DNA from 3 places in the Variovorax sp. CCNWLW225 genome. Region 2 is predicted to be linked to each of the others. Evidence: predicted binding sites of a transcription regulator. Region 2 holds the regulator's gene; each other region holds the start of a gene.
What was found. Region 2 encodes LexA, which represses DNA repair genes until DNA is damaged. Its sites were predicted from a motif close to ACTGTATNNNNATACAGT; they were not measured.

Region 1 (4,208 bases), on a different contig from region 2:
AGGTTGCGCACCAGTTCCTTCAGCAGGGTCGGGTTGCCTTCGAGCACCACGCCGGGCGCACCCGCTTCGGCGCCGTCGTAGCCCAGGTCGATGCGCTTTTCGATGGCGCGCGGCACGGCTTCGCGCACCACTTCAATGGTGAGCCGGGCCAGATCGCAGGGCTGGCGGCCCGTGCCGGCGCCGGTGCTTTCGGCGCGCGCGAGCGAGAGCAGCTGGTTCACCGTGTGCGTGGCGCGCACGCTGGCACGGCCGATCTGCTTGAGCGACTGCTTCAGCTCGTCGGCGTTGGCGCCTTCACGCTGCGCCAGGTCGGCCTGCATGCGCAGGCCCGCGAGCGGCGTCTTGAGCTGGTGCGCCGCGTCGGCGAGAAAGCGCTTTTGCGTGTGGATCGAGTCGTTGAGCTTGTCGAGCAGCTCATTGACCGAAGACACCAGCGGCACCACTTCGAGCGGCACCGACGATTCGTCGAGCGGACTCAGGTCGCCCGGGCGCCGCTCGCGGATGCGCGCCTCCACCACCGACAGCGGCTTGATGCCGCGCACCAGCGCCAGCCAGATCAGCAGCACCGCGAGCGGCAGGATCGCGAATTGCGGCAGCAGCACGCCCTTGATGATCTCGGTGGCCAGCACCGACTGCTTCTCGCGCGTCTCGGCCACCTGCAGCAGCGCGGGCGCCGAATCGTCGTCGCCGTCGGCCAGCCAGAGCGAGGCCACGCGAACCGGTTTGCCGCGCATTTCGCCGTTGCGCAACGTGACCACGCCCGGCACCGGGGGCTCGTCGGTGTTGGGATGCGGCACGTCGGACTCGCCGCTCAGCAGCTTGCCGTGGCTGTCGAGCAGCTGGTAGTACACGCGGTCGGCGTCGTCGGCCCGCAAGATTTCGCGCGCCGGCTGCGGCAGCACGAACTGCGTCTGGCCCTGCTGTACCGTGACGAGCCGCGCCAGCGTCTGCACGTTGTATTCGAGCGCGCGGTCGAAGGGCGCATTGGCAATGCCCTGTGCCACCAGCCACGTGACGCCGATGCTCACCGGCACCAGCAGCAGCAGCGGCGTGAGCATCCAGTCGAGGATCTCGCCGAACAGGGAGCGCTGCGCGCGTTGGAACAGTTTCAAGGCTTACGGCCTCCGAAGCCGCGGGGCAAGCCCGCGTGTCATTGCTGGATTTTTTCGAGGCAGTAGCCGAGGCCGCGAACCGTGGCAATGCGCACCGGCCCCTTCTCGATCTTCTTGCGCAGGCGGTGGATGTAGACCTCGATCGCGTTCAGGCTCACTTCCTCGCCCCATTCGCACAGGCGCTCCACCAGCTGGTCCTTGCTGACCAAGCGGCCCGCGCGCTGCAGCAGCACCTCGAGCAGGCCGAGTTCGCGCGCCGAGAGCTCGACCATCTTGCCGTCGATGGTCGCCACGCGGCCGGCCTGGTCGTACACCAGCGGACCGTGCCGGATGGTGTTGCTGGTGGCACCCATGCCGCGCCGCGTGAGCGCCCGCACGCGCGCTTCGAGCTCTTGCAGGCTGAAGGGCTTGGCCATGTAGTCGTCGGCGCCGTGGTCCAGGCCCTTGACGCGTTCTTCCACGCTGTCGGCCGCGGTGAGCACCAGCACGGGCAACTGCGAACCACGGGCACGCAGGCGCTTGAGGATCTCGATGCCGTGCAGGTTGGGCAGCCCGAGGTCGAGGATCAGCAGGTCGAACTCGCTGTGCGTCATGAGCGCGGTGTCGGCCTGCGAACCGTTCGCCACGTGGTCGACCGCCGCGCCCGAGGTGCGCAGGCTGCGCAGCAGGGCATCGGCCAGCACCTGGTCGTCTTCGGCAATCAGAATCCGCATGAGCCACCTCCGGCCGGTTCGGGCGCCGCGCCGGCGCCGTTCACATTTGTCTCTCTCCCAGCCGAGTCTAGCCCGCTGTGTACGCTTCCAGACCGATGGTTACCACCGTGGCGACGTCGTTGCCGACGCTGGCGCGGAATTCGCGCTCGGCCTGCGTGACTGCGCCGCGAAAGGCGTCGAGCCATGCCAATCCGTCGGCGGTGAAAAGCACGCGCCGCGCCCGCGCATCGAGGGGGTCGGGCCCGCGGGTGACCAGGCCCCAGGCTTCGCACTGGTCTACCAGCGCGCCCATGGCCTGCTTGGTCATGCCGGCGCGCTCGGCCAGCTCGGTCAGGCGCGAACCTTCGCGCGCCAGGTGCCGCGTGATGTGGATGTGCGCGGCGCTCACCTGGGCGCGGGCGGCCAGGTTCGACAGCGCCAGCGGCACTTCGACGTCATGCGCCATGAGCTCGAGCACGCGCTCGTCGAAGCGGCGCATCGCATGGCCCAGCAGGCGGCCCAGGTGGGTTTGCCGCCAGGCATCGGGATCGGTCGGAAAAGCATTTTCGGCCATGGCCCAAATGGTAAAGCAAACTGACTAAAAAATGGGTTTACTGAAACCAATGAGCCCCTACACTACTGTTCAAGCATCCAGCCTGTAATTAAAAGCAGATGGATGGCAGTCACACACAAACCGTTGATTTTCAAGGAGATTTCCACATGGACGCAGTCGTCAAGGGCGCAAGCATCTCGGTCGCCAACAGTGAAAAGGCCAAGGCCCTGCAAGCCGCGCTGGCGCAAATCGAAAAGCAGTTCGGCAAGGGCACGATCATGCGGCTCGGCGAAGGCGAGGCGCTTGAAGACATCCAGGTGGTCTCCACCGGTTCGCTCGGCCTGGACATCGCGCTCGGCGTCGGCGGCCTGCCGCGCGGCCGCGTCATCGAAATCTACGGCCCTGAATCGTCGGGCAAGACCACGCTCACGCTACAGGTCATTGCCGCCATGCAAAAGCAGGCCGGCACCTGCGCCTTCGTCGACGCCGAGCATGCGCTCGACGTGCAATACGCCCAGAAGCTCGGCGTGAACCTGTCCGACCTGCTGATCAGCCAGCCCGACACCGGCGAGCAGGCGCTCGAAATCGTCGATTCGCTGGTGCGCTCGGGCGCCGTCGACCTGATCGTGGTCGACTCGGTCGCCGCGCTCACCCCCAAGGCCGAAATCGAAGGCGAAATGGGCGACTCGCTGCCCGGCCTGCAGGCCCGCCTGATGAGCCAGGCGCTGCGCAAGCTCACCGCCACCATCAAGAAGACCAATTGCATGGTCATCTTCATCAACCAGATCCGCATGAAGATCGGCGTGATGTTCGGCTCGCCCGAAACCACCACCGGCGGCAATGCGCTGAAGTTCTACGCCTCGGTGCGCCTGGACATCCGCCGCATCGGCACCATCAAGAAGGGCGACGAGGCCATCGGCAACGAAACCAAGGTGAAGGTGGTGAAGAACAAGGTCAGTCCTCCGTTCAAGACGGCCGAGTTCGACATCCTGTTCGGCGAAGGCATCAGCCGCGAAGGCGAAATCATCGACATGGGCGTGAACGCCAAGATCCTCGACAAATCGGGCGCTTGGTACGCCTACAACGGCGAAAAGATCGGCCAGGGCCGCGACAACGCACGCGAATTCCTGCGCGAGAACCCCGAGCTGTCGCGCGAAATCGAGAACAAGGTGCGCGAATCGCTGGGCATTCCGCTGCTGGCGGCCGATGCCGACACCCCGGGCGCCGAAAAGGCCGAGAAGCCTGCGAAGGCAGCCAAGGCCGAGAAGGCCGACAAGGGCGAGTAAGCAAGGTACGGCGCGGCCTCTCGCGGGCCGCGCAAGCGACCACCAGGCATGGCATTCGGTGCCCCCTCACTCAAAGGCCGGGCGTTGCGGCTCCTGAGCCAGCGCGAGCATTCGCGCGCGGAGCTGGAGCGCAAGCTGGCCAGGCATGAAGAAGAGCCCGGCACGCTGGCCCGCGCGCTCGATGAACTGGCCGCCAAGGACTTCATCAGCGAGCCGCGCGTGGTGGCTTCGGTACTGAACCAGCGCGCCGCCCGCTCGGGCGCACTGCGGGTGCGCCAGGAGCTGCAGGCCAAGGGCATTGCGCCCGAAGCCATCGCACAAGCCGTGGCCAGCCTGCAAGACACCGAAGTAGAGCGCGCCACCGCCTTGTGGCGCCGCCGTTTCGACGCACCGCCCGCCGATGCGAAGGAGCGCGCCAAGCAAATGCGCTTTCTGATGGCGCGCGGCTTTTCGGGCGCGGTGGTGGCCAAGGTACTCAGGAGCGATTTTGACGGCGATAGCGGCGGCGAATGAAGCAAGGGTTGTCGGCCGCATCGCTGTGCGAGCGATGCTGAAGATGACGCGA
Region 2 (4,208 bases):
AGGTCTTCGAGCGTGACCAGGCCCATGGTTTCTTCGTTCAGCCGCAGGTGCACCGACAGCACATCGGCCGCGGCAAAGAACTCGTGCCGGTTCTGCGCCACCTGGAAGCCGTCGGACCGGGCCTTGGCGCAGCTTGCCTCGCGGCCCCAGATGACGACCTGCATGCCGAAGGCTTGGCCGTAGCGCGCCACCAGCTGGCCGATGCGGCCGTAGCCCCAGATGCAGAGGGTTTTGCCCTTGAGCACCGAGCCCAGACCGAAGTTGGGCGGCATCGAAGCCGACTTGAGCCCCGATTGCTGCCACGCGCCGTGCTTGAGGTTGCTGATGTACTGCGGCAAGCGCCGCATGGCCGCCATGATCAGCGCCCAGGTGAGTTCGGCGGGCGCTTGGGGAGAGCCGGTGCCCTCGGCCACAGCCACACCCCGTTCGGTACACGCTGTGACGTCGATATGGTTGCCCACGCGCCCCGTCTGCGAAATGAGCTTGAGCTTGGGCAGCTTTTCGATCAGCTGGCGCGAGATATGGGTGCGCTCGCGGATCAGCACGATCACGTCGGCGTCCTTCAGGCGGATTGACAGTTGACCAATGCCCTTGACCGTGTTGGTGTAGACCTTGGCCGCGTACGCGTCCAGCTTGGTGGCGCAGCGCAGCTTGCGCACGGCGTCCTGGTAATCGTCGAGGATCACAATGTTCATGGCGTGCCATTGTGCCTCGCAGCATTGGCATGACGCGCGTGTGAACGTTTGGATACCCGCCCCGGGCAATGGTCACCGGGGGGTGCATGGCCTCAATGCAGGCGTGTGGAAGCGGGCGCGGTGCTCACGGCTTCCATGGCCTCGAGTGCCGCCAGGCGGTCGAGTTCGGCGCAAACGTCGGCCATGCGGCCGGAAATCACCATGCGGTTGGTGCTGCGCTTTTCGCCCTGGAGGCCGTCCACCACGCGAATGACGCGCAGAGGCCGTGCGGGTGCGGGAGCCGCATCAGCCGAGGCGGCTGGACCATGGGTCCGGGCCGTGCATGACGGCCGGACCGCGACGTAGCGCAAGCCTGCGGAAGCACTGCTGCTGTCGTGGCGGCGCGGGCGACGGGCCGGCAGCAGCCGGCTTGCGAGCGATTGCAGCGGCATCCACAAATCAACGATGGCGAGGAGGGCGATTCCCATGTGAACTCCAAAAAAGTCTGAGGTTGAACACAGGCAGGATTTCTTTGATCGGGCGCAACAGGGTGATGGCGACTTAGCGCCATACGCCCGCCACCTGTTGCGACCGGATGGGTGCTGCTTTCGGCAGGCCGCAGGGCCTACATCAGCATGGTGTTGCGAATGAGGCCGACCGCCAGGCCTTCGATTTCGAACGGCTCGCCGGGCTGGACCACGATGGTCGGGTAGTCGGGGTTTTCGGCGTGCAGCTCGATGACCTGCTTGTTGCGCTTGAGGCGCTTGACCGTGACTTCGTCGCCGAGGCGGGCCACCACGATCTGGCCGTTGCGGGCTTCCTTGGTGGCTTGCACCGCCAGCAGGTCGCCGTCCATGATGCCGGCGTCGCGCATGGACATGCCGCGCACCTTCAGCAGGTAGTCGGGCTGGCGCTGGAACAGCGTGTTCTCGACGTAATAGGTCTGGTCGACATGTTCTTGCGCGAGGATGGGCGAACCCGCCGCCACACGGCCGATGAGAGGCAGTGCCAATTGCGCCATGCCGGGCAGCGAAAGCGAGAACTGGTTGTTGCGCGACTCGTTGAGCGAACGCAGCGCATCGCCCTTGAGCCGGATGCCGCGCGAGGTGCCGCTGACGAGTTCGATGACGCCCTTGCGGGCCAGCGCCTGCAGGTGCTCTTCGGCCGCGTTGGCCGACTTGAAGCCCAGCTCATTGGCGATTTCTGCCCGCGTGGGCGGAGCGCCGGTGCGTGCGATGGCGCTCTGGATCAAGTCCAGGATTTGCTGCTGGCGGGCGGTAAGCTTCACGGCGAACTGCATATGTTGTTCCTTGCGGCACTGGCTAGATATCCAGTACCTGTATTTTTAACCAGTTTTTAAAAGTTGGCAAGCCATGGTTAATTCGCTCTCGCCGAGCCTGCGGCGCATTGTGGTTCTGGGAACGGGCGGCACCATTGCGGGCCGTGCCGCCAGCGGTGGCGACAACATCGGCTACACCGCCGGGCAAGTGGGCGTGGCAGACCTGCTCGGCGGCATCGAGGCGCCCGAAGGCCTGGCGCTTGCGGCCGAGCAGGTGGCGCAGCTCGACAGCAAGGACATGGAACCCGACGTCTGGCTGCAGCTCGCCCGGCGTTGCGCTTTCTGGCTGGCCGAGGCCGATGTGGCCGGCGTGGTGATCACGCACGGTACCGACACGCTCGAGGAAACCGCCTTCTTTCTTCAGGCCGTGCTTGCGCCCGGCAAGCCCGTGGTGCTGACCTGCGCCATGCGCCCGGCCAGTTCGCTTTCGCCCGATGGCCCGCAGAACGTGCGCGACGCCATCGCGGTGGCAGCCACGCCGGCCGCCCGAGGTGTGACGGTGGTCTGCGCAGGCGCAATCCACAGTGCCTTCGATGTGCAGAAGGTGCACACCTATCGGCAGGATGCGTTTGCTTCGGGCGATGCCGGTCCGGTGGGCTATGTGGAGGAGGGGGCGGTACGGCGGGTGCGGGACTGGCCTGAGTCGCCGGCGCGCTCGAAGCTTCTCGAAGCCGGCGAAGGCGCGGCGATGCAATGGCCGAGGGTCGAAATCCTCACCAGCCACGCCGGTGCGACCGGCGCCATCGTCGACTTGCTGCTTCAGGAGCGGGCGATGGGCGTCGTCGCCGAGCCGATGCGCGGGCTGGTGCTGGCCGCAACTGGCAACGGCACGGTGCACCATGCGCTGGAGGCTGCCGCGCTTCGCGCGCAGGATGCGGGCGTCGCCGTGCTGCGCGCCACACGTTGCGCGAGCGGGCGCATTCTTCCGAGGCCTGATGACAAGCTGCGCGATGCCGGTGCTTTGACGCCGGTCAAGGCACGGATCGCGTTGATGCTGGAACTGATCGGAACAGCCGCCTGAGGGCCGCGGGCACAAGCGGGCAGGCGCGCAAGCTGCCATGGCAACCCGCCTGCCTGCTGAACTTCAGTTGCTCAGTGCAGCCAGTGCGCGCTGGGTGATCTCTTCGACCGTGCCGACGCCCTTGATGGCGCGGTATTTAGGCGCCGAGGCCGGATCGGCCTTGGCCCAGGCCGAGTAGTAGTCGACCAGCGGACGCGTCTGCTGGCTGTACACCTCGAGCCGCTTGCGCACGGTTTCTTCCTCGTCGTCCTTGCGCTGGATCAGTTCTTCGCCCGTGATGTCGTCCTTGCCCTCGACCTTCGGCGGATTGAACTTCACGTGATAGATGCGGCCCGATGCGGGGTGCGAGCGGCGGCCGCTCATGCGTTCGATGATGTCGCTGAAGGGCACGTCGATTTCGAGCACGTAGTCGAGCTTGACGCCCGCTGCCTTCATCGCGTCCGCCTGCGGAATGGTGCGCGGGAAGCCGTCGAACAGGAAGCCGTCGGCGCAATCGGGTTGCGCGATGCGTTCCTTCACGAGGTTGATGATGAGGTCGTCGCTCACCAGGCCACCCGATTCCATGACCGCCTTGGCTTGCTGGCCGAGCGGTGTGCCGGCCTTGACGGCTGCGCGCAGCATGTCGCCGGTCGAAATTTGAGGAATGCCGTACTTCTGGCAAATGAAGGCCGCTTGCGTGCCTTTGCCCGCCCCGGGCGCGCCCAGCAAAATTAGTCTCATGGTGTCCTCGGACGGTTCTTAGATCTTGTGTCGCGCCAAGCGCCGGCCCGGGAGCCGTGCAAGGCGGAATTGCGTCGAGGATAGCATGCGTGAGCGTGAAGAATTTCCGTTACAGCCACCCTGTGGCGCACGCTTCAGGGTGTCGGCTTGGCTGCGAACAGTGCGCGCACGCGGGCCAGGTCTTCTGGAGTGTCGATGCCCGGTCCGGGAGCCGCGTGGGTGACATGCACAGCGATGCGATGCCCGTGCCAGAGCGCTCGCAGTTGCTCCAGCGCCTCGGTCGCCTCGACCGGAGCCGGCGGCAAGGAAGGGAATTGGCGCACGAAACCCGCGCGATACCCGTAGATGCCGATGTGGCGCAGCGGAGCCGGACTGGGCAGCGCCGTCGGCACGCGGTTGACGGCGCCGTCACGCCACCACGGAACGGGGGCGCGGCTGAAGTACAGCGCGTTGC
Region 3 (4,208 bases), on a different contig from region 2:
GTCCTGCGTGGGCTCGGCCGTGCGCACGGCGACTTGCTGGTGCGGCGGCAGGTTCACGCCGTTGAAGCGCTTGAGGTCGAGCGTCCATTGCAGCTCGAGCGCGCGCGCGCCGCGCTGGCGGGCACGCAGCCAGAACTGCAGCGCCGTGAGCAGCCGGTTGGCCGACCACATCAGCTCGGGTGCGGTTTCGGCCAGCGCGGGCAGCTCGAGCTTCTGCTCGAACACGTCGGGCAGCGTGAGCCAGCTGTGGCTTTCGGGGCGCAGGCCCCAAGCCACGTCGAGCGCCTCGCGCAGCGCCGCGCCAAAGCGCCGCGTGAGGCCGCCGCGCGGCAAGGCCGCCACGTCGCCCCAGGTGCGGCAGCCCAGGCGCGCCAGCAGATCGAGGTGTTCGCGCGCGGCGCTCAGCGTGTCCAGCGGGAGGCCGGCGGGAATGTCCTTGGGCCGGCTCTCTTCGCGCTCGAACAGGCGCAGCCGGGCCAGTGCGATGAGGCTGGTGGCACCCTGCGCGCCGCGCATCACGGCGTCGGGCGCGGGGTTCTCGTGGGCCAGCTGGCGCATCAGCGACGAGCGCCCGCCCCACAGGCGCTCGCAGGCCGAAACCTCGAGCATCAGCGCCTCGTCTTGCCAGGCGACGTGCGGCGTGTATTGCAGCGCCCACCAGCCTAGCGCCTCGGGCGTGGGCAGGGGCTGCGCTTCGTCAGGCGAATCGGATTCAAGCGACCACCGCAATGCGATCCAGTGCACTGGGGCCTCCCTTCCATGCGTCGATGCGCACCACCGTGGCCGTGGCCGACGTTGCCGCTTCGCCGGCCGGCGCCGTGCCCTGCTGCTGCAGCCGCAGCTTGCGGCGCAACCGGGCGGCCGCCAGCAATGCGGCCATGCGCTCGTTGCGTGCGGGCAGCATCACCGGCGCGGCCAAGGGCGGCCCCCGGCGCTTGAGAATGCGCAGTTCGATCTGCGAGCTGTCGGCCTCGCAGCTTTCCACCTGAAGCCGAAGCCGCGCCGGCGACGCACCCTGCGCGGCCGATTCGGGCCGGCACACGAAGAGCAGCACGTCATGCTGGGCGGCGGCCAGTTGCAGCCGCCGCAGCTCGCCCACCCGGGCCTGCGGCAGCCAGGCCAGCACGGCCGACACATCCGCACAGCGCAGCGCCTGCTCGCAGGCCCACAGGCGCGAAGCCGGCGCGTCGCTCCGGACCCACATCAGCGCTTCCACCGGCAAGCCCTGCGCCGCCAGAGACGGCCCGCAGGGTTCATAGGGCGCGCCGATCAGCACCACCGGCCCGCCGCGCGCCTGGACGGCCTGCGCCAAGGCGGGCAGCAGCAGCCGCCAGACATGGGCTTCCGGCGCGGTTTGCAGCAACTCCGTCATGGCGCCTACAGGCCAGCCGCCACCCGGCAGCTCGGCGTCGAGCGCGGCGTGGCCGGTGGCGACGACCTGCGCGTCGGCAAGGCCGAGCTCGTCGGCATGCCAGACGCCACGGCCCGCGGCGGCGGAAAAGGAGTTGAGGAAAGGAAGGCCCATGATGCAATCGTTAACTGTATTTTTATACAGTATTCCATGCGCCGCAACCGGGGCAGGACAAATAGCGATTTACCCAAAGCGCCTTGCCTCTTAAGATGGCCGAACAAACAATTTGTGACCATGCAATACAAAAAGATTCATTTGCTGGCTTCGGCCTTTGCCGCCCTCCTCCTTGCGGTACAGCCTGCGGCGCAGGCCCAAACCAAGCCGCTCCTGATCGGCCAGACCTATGTGCAGACGGGCCCGCTGGCAACGCTGTCGACCGAGCCGCTGGTCGGCATTCGCGCGCTGTTCACCGCAGTGAATGCGAACGGCGGCGTGAACGGCCGGCCCATCGAGCTGCGCCAGCTCGACGATGCCTACGACCCCGCCAAGGGCGCCGAGAACGTGAAGACTTTCGTGAAGGACGGCGCCGTGGGCATCCTGATGCCGATCGGCACGTCGTCGGCGGTGGGCGCCTTGAAGGCAGCCAACGAACTCAAGATTCCGGTCGTAGGCTCGTACACGGGTGCGGCGCCGGTGGTGAAACCGTCCGAATACGGCTTTCCGGTGCGCATCAGCTTCGACGAGGAATACAGCCGCATCGTGAACCACCTGTTCACCATCGGCCTCTCGCGCATCGCCTTCGCGCACAACGACAACCCGGGCGCGCGCTCGGCGATGGAGAGCACGCAAAAATTCATTGCCGAGCGCGGCGAAAAAATGGTCGGCAGCGTGTCGATCAAAAATGACGGCTCGGACGCAGCCGAACGCGCGGCGGAACTGGTCAAGCTCAAGCCCAAGGCCGTGGTGCTGTCGGCCACGAACGACGTGGCGGCCAAGTTCATCACGGCTTACCGCGCGGCGGGCGGCGAAACGGCTTTCTATTCGTTCTCTTTCCTGAACGGCCAGAAGCTGTTCCAGGACATCAAGAAGGACGCAGCCGGCGTGGTCATTTCGCAGGTCGTGCCGTACCCATGGAACACGGCAATGCCGATGATTGCCGAGTACCAGGCGTCCATGAAGAAGATCGGCGCGACGGAGTTCAGCTACGCCAGCCTCGAGGGCTATGTGGCGGCCAAGGTGATGGTCGAGGGCCTGAAGCGAGCGGGTTCGAACCCGACGGCCGATTCGCTGCACAAGGGTCTCGAATCGTTCAAGACGCTGGACATCGGCGGGATTGCTGTGTCTTACCGGCCGGGGGAGCACCGTGGGCTGACCTTCTCTGAGCTTTCGATGCTGAAGGCTGACGGGCGCTATTTGCGCTGAGTTTGTACGTGTTGGGGGGCGAATCGTTCAGGGCGAGTGCAAAGGCCACCGGGTACTCCCCTCCGCGAATGTCCCCCGGCCTGCGGCCTCCTCCTTTATTTCGCTGCGCGGAGCACCCGATGCCCTGTGCACTGGGACACGCTGCTGGTGCACCGCTGATCAACGACCGCTCTGAATCACGCTCCCGTCGATAAACAACATAGGTCGCGCCTGCATCAGAGATGCAAGCACGGTCTTTGAAACTGGTTTTTGTGTAGCGCGCTAGAGCAGCGCTATCCGGCCGGTGGCGGCGAGTGCAAGATGGGCAGCGTCTGAAATCTGCTCGAACAGAACGCGGCGGCGAACGTGAGGACGCAGGGGAAGATGGACCTGTAGGTCTGGATCGCGGAGAGCTAGACCGTGCGGTTGCTTTGGTCAAAGCCTCGAAGGTATGTCGTAGGACCTGTGCCGTAGGCGAAATAACTTTCTCGGGCGAGGTCGGAGACCTCGCGGCGGCCGCGAACGCTCGCCCACGTTTTGCAATGGGGAACGCATCTCATGCCTGGGTCCTCTCAATGAGGCGCGTTTCTATGGGCCCGTGTTCCTGCATGCGCCGATGGTCGGTCGAGCTTGCATCCCGTCCAAGAACCTCTAGGCACGAGTGAAATCTTGTTAATCGCCTAACTTGAAAGCTGGCTGGAGGGCGATTCTTTGACACCAAATATCAGATTCAACATGTACGCGTCCAGCAGCTCATTGGAGCCGGTGTTAAACAGTGCATCCAAATGCGGTTCCTGAACAATCTTCAAAACAAGGGATCGGGCAAACTCATCACATGTGCGAGCAACGTCTACAAGACTCGCTATCACACCTGCCGTGAGAATGTCACCGTGCACGATCTTTGACCGCACACCGTACGCTTTCTTCACGTCCTTAAAAAACCCAAGCCTCTTGTTCGGATCATCCGAAAGGAGAAATGCAATTCGCTCCGACAATTGATGGGAGAGTTCAGAAGCTGAAGTACTTAGTAGTGCCTCGAAGAACGAGCAGTAGTTCGCAACCTTCTGGCCAAGATCATCCGAAGACCTCGCTTGCTGGAGGAACTTCATCCCGCGATCCAGCCGCGCGATGGATTTTCTGAAGACCGTGTGAGCGGGAAAATTCTGCTGCGTGACGCCCTGAAACGATGTCGCGTGAAGCTTGCAAATCTCCGCGAGCAGGCCCTCGTCAACCTTGATGGACTTTCGGCCGCCGGAGTGATCTGTGTATTGCAGTGCAAGTGAGTTGCTATGGACGTGCGGAGTTTCTTGGCCAAATGAAAATGCAAGCTCACAGTTCGCGCTGTTGTCTTTCTTGAGCCATGCGGCCGTTAGAAATGCCTGCACTTCGCGCAGAAAATTGATCACCTCCACCGAGGCCTGAGAAATATCTGGTAGATCATCTACCCGATAGAGCA

Region 1: a site for LexA is predicted at 2,460-2,477, ahead of recA (recombinase RecA). Genes of this name have one in related genera too.
Region 3: a site for LexA is predicted at 1,539-1,556, ahead of imuA (translesion DNA synthesis-associated protein ImuA). Genes of this name have one in related genera too.

Annotation. Positions count from the first base shown of each region.
Region 1 covers NZ_JBBCBV010000008.1:62,920-67,127, reverse strand. The annotation lists gene V9L20_RS15420 (sensor histidine kinase) at 1-1,112, opposite strand, end outside; gene V9L20_RS15415 (response regulator) at 1,151-1,825, opposite strand; gene V9L20_RS15410 (MarR family winged helix-turn-helix transcriptional regulator) at 1,893-2,378, opposite strand; gene recA (recombinase RecA) at 2,525-3,643, shown strand; gene recX (recombination regulator RecX) at 3,692-4,156, shown strand.
Region 2 covers NZ_JBBCBV010000011.1:4,535-8,742, reverse strand. The annotation lists gene V9L20_RS17905 (D-2-hydroxyacid dehydrogenase family protein) at 1-695, opposite strand, end outside; gene V9L20_RS17900 (hypothetical protein) at 788-1,162, opposite strand; gene lexA (transcriptional repressor LexA) at 1,300-1,974, opposite strand; gene V9L20_RS17890 (asparaginase) at 2,048-3,034, shown strand; gene adk (adenylate kinase) at 3,098-3,754, opposite strand; gene kdsB (3-deoxy-manno-octulosonate cytidylyltransferase) at 3,889-4,208, opposite strand, start outside.
Region 3 covers NZ_JBBCBV010000003.1:368,060-372,267, reverse strand. The annotation lists gene V9L20_RS09450 (Y-family DNA polymerase) at 1-744, opposite strand, end outside; gene imuA (translesion DNA synthesis-associated protein ImuA) at 713-1,525, opposite strand; gene V9L20_RS09440 (ABC transporter substrate-binding protein) at 1,646-2,773, shown strand; gene V9L20_RS09435 (hypothetical protein) at 3,433-4,208, opposite strand, start outside.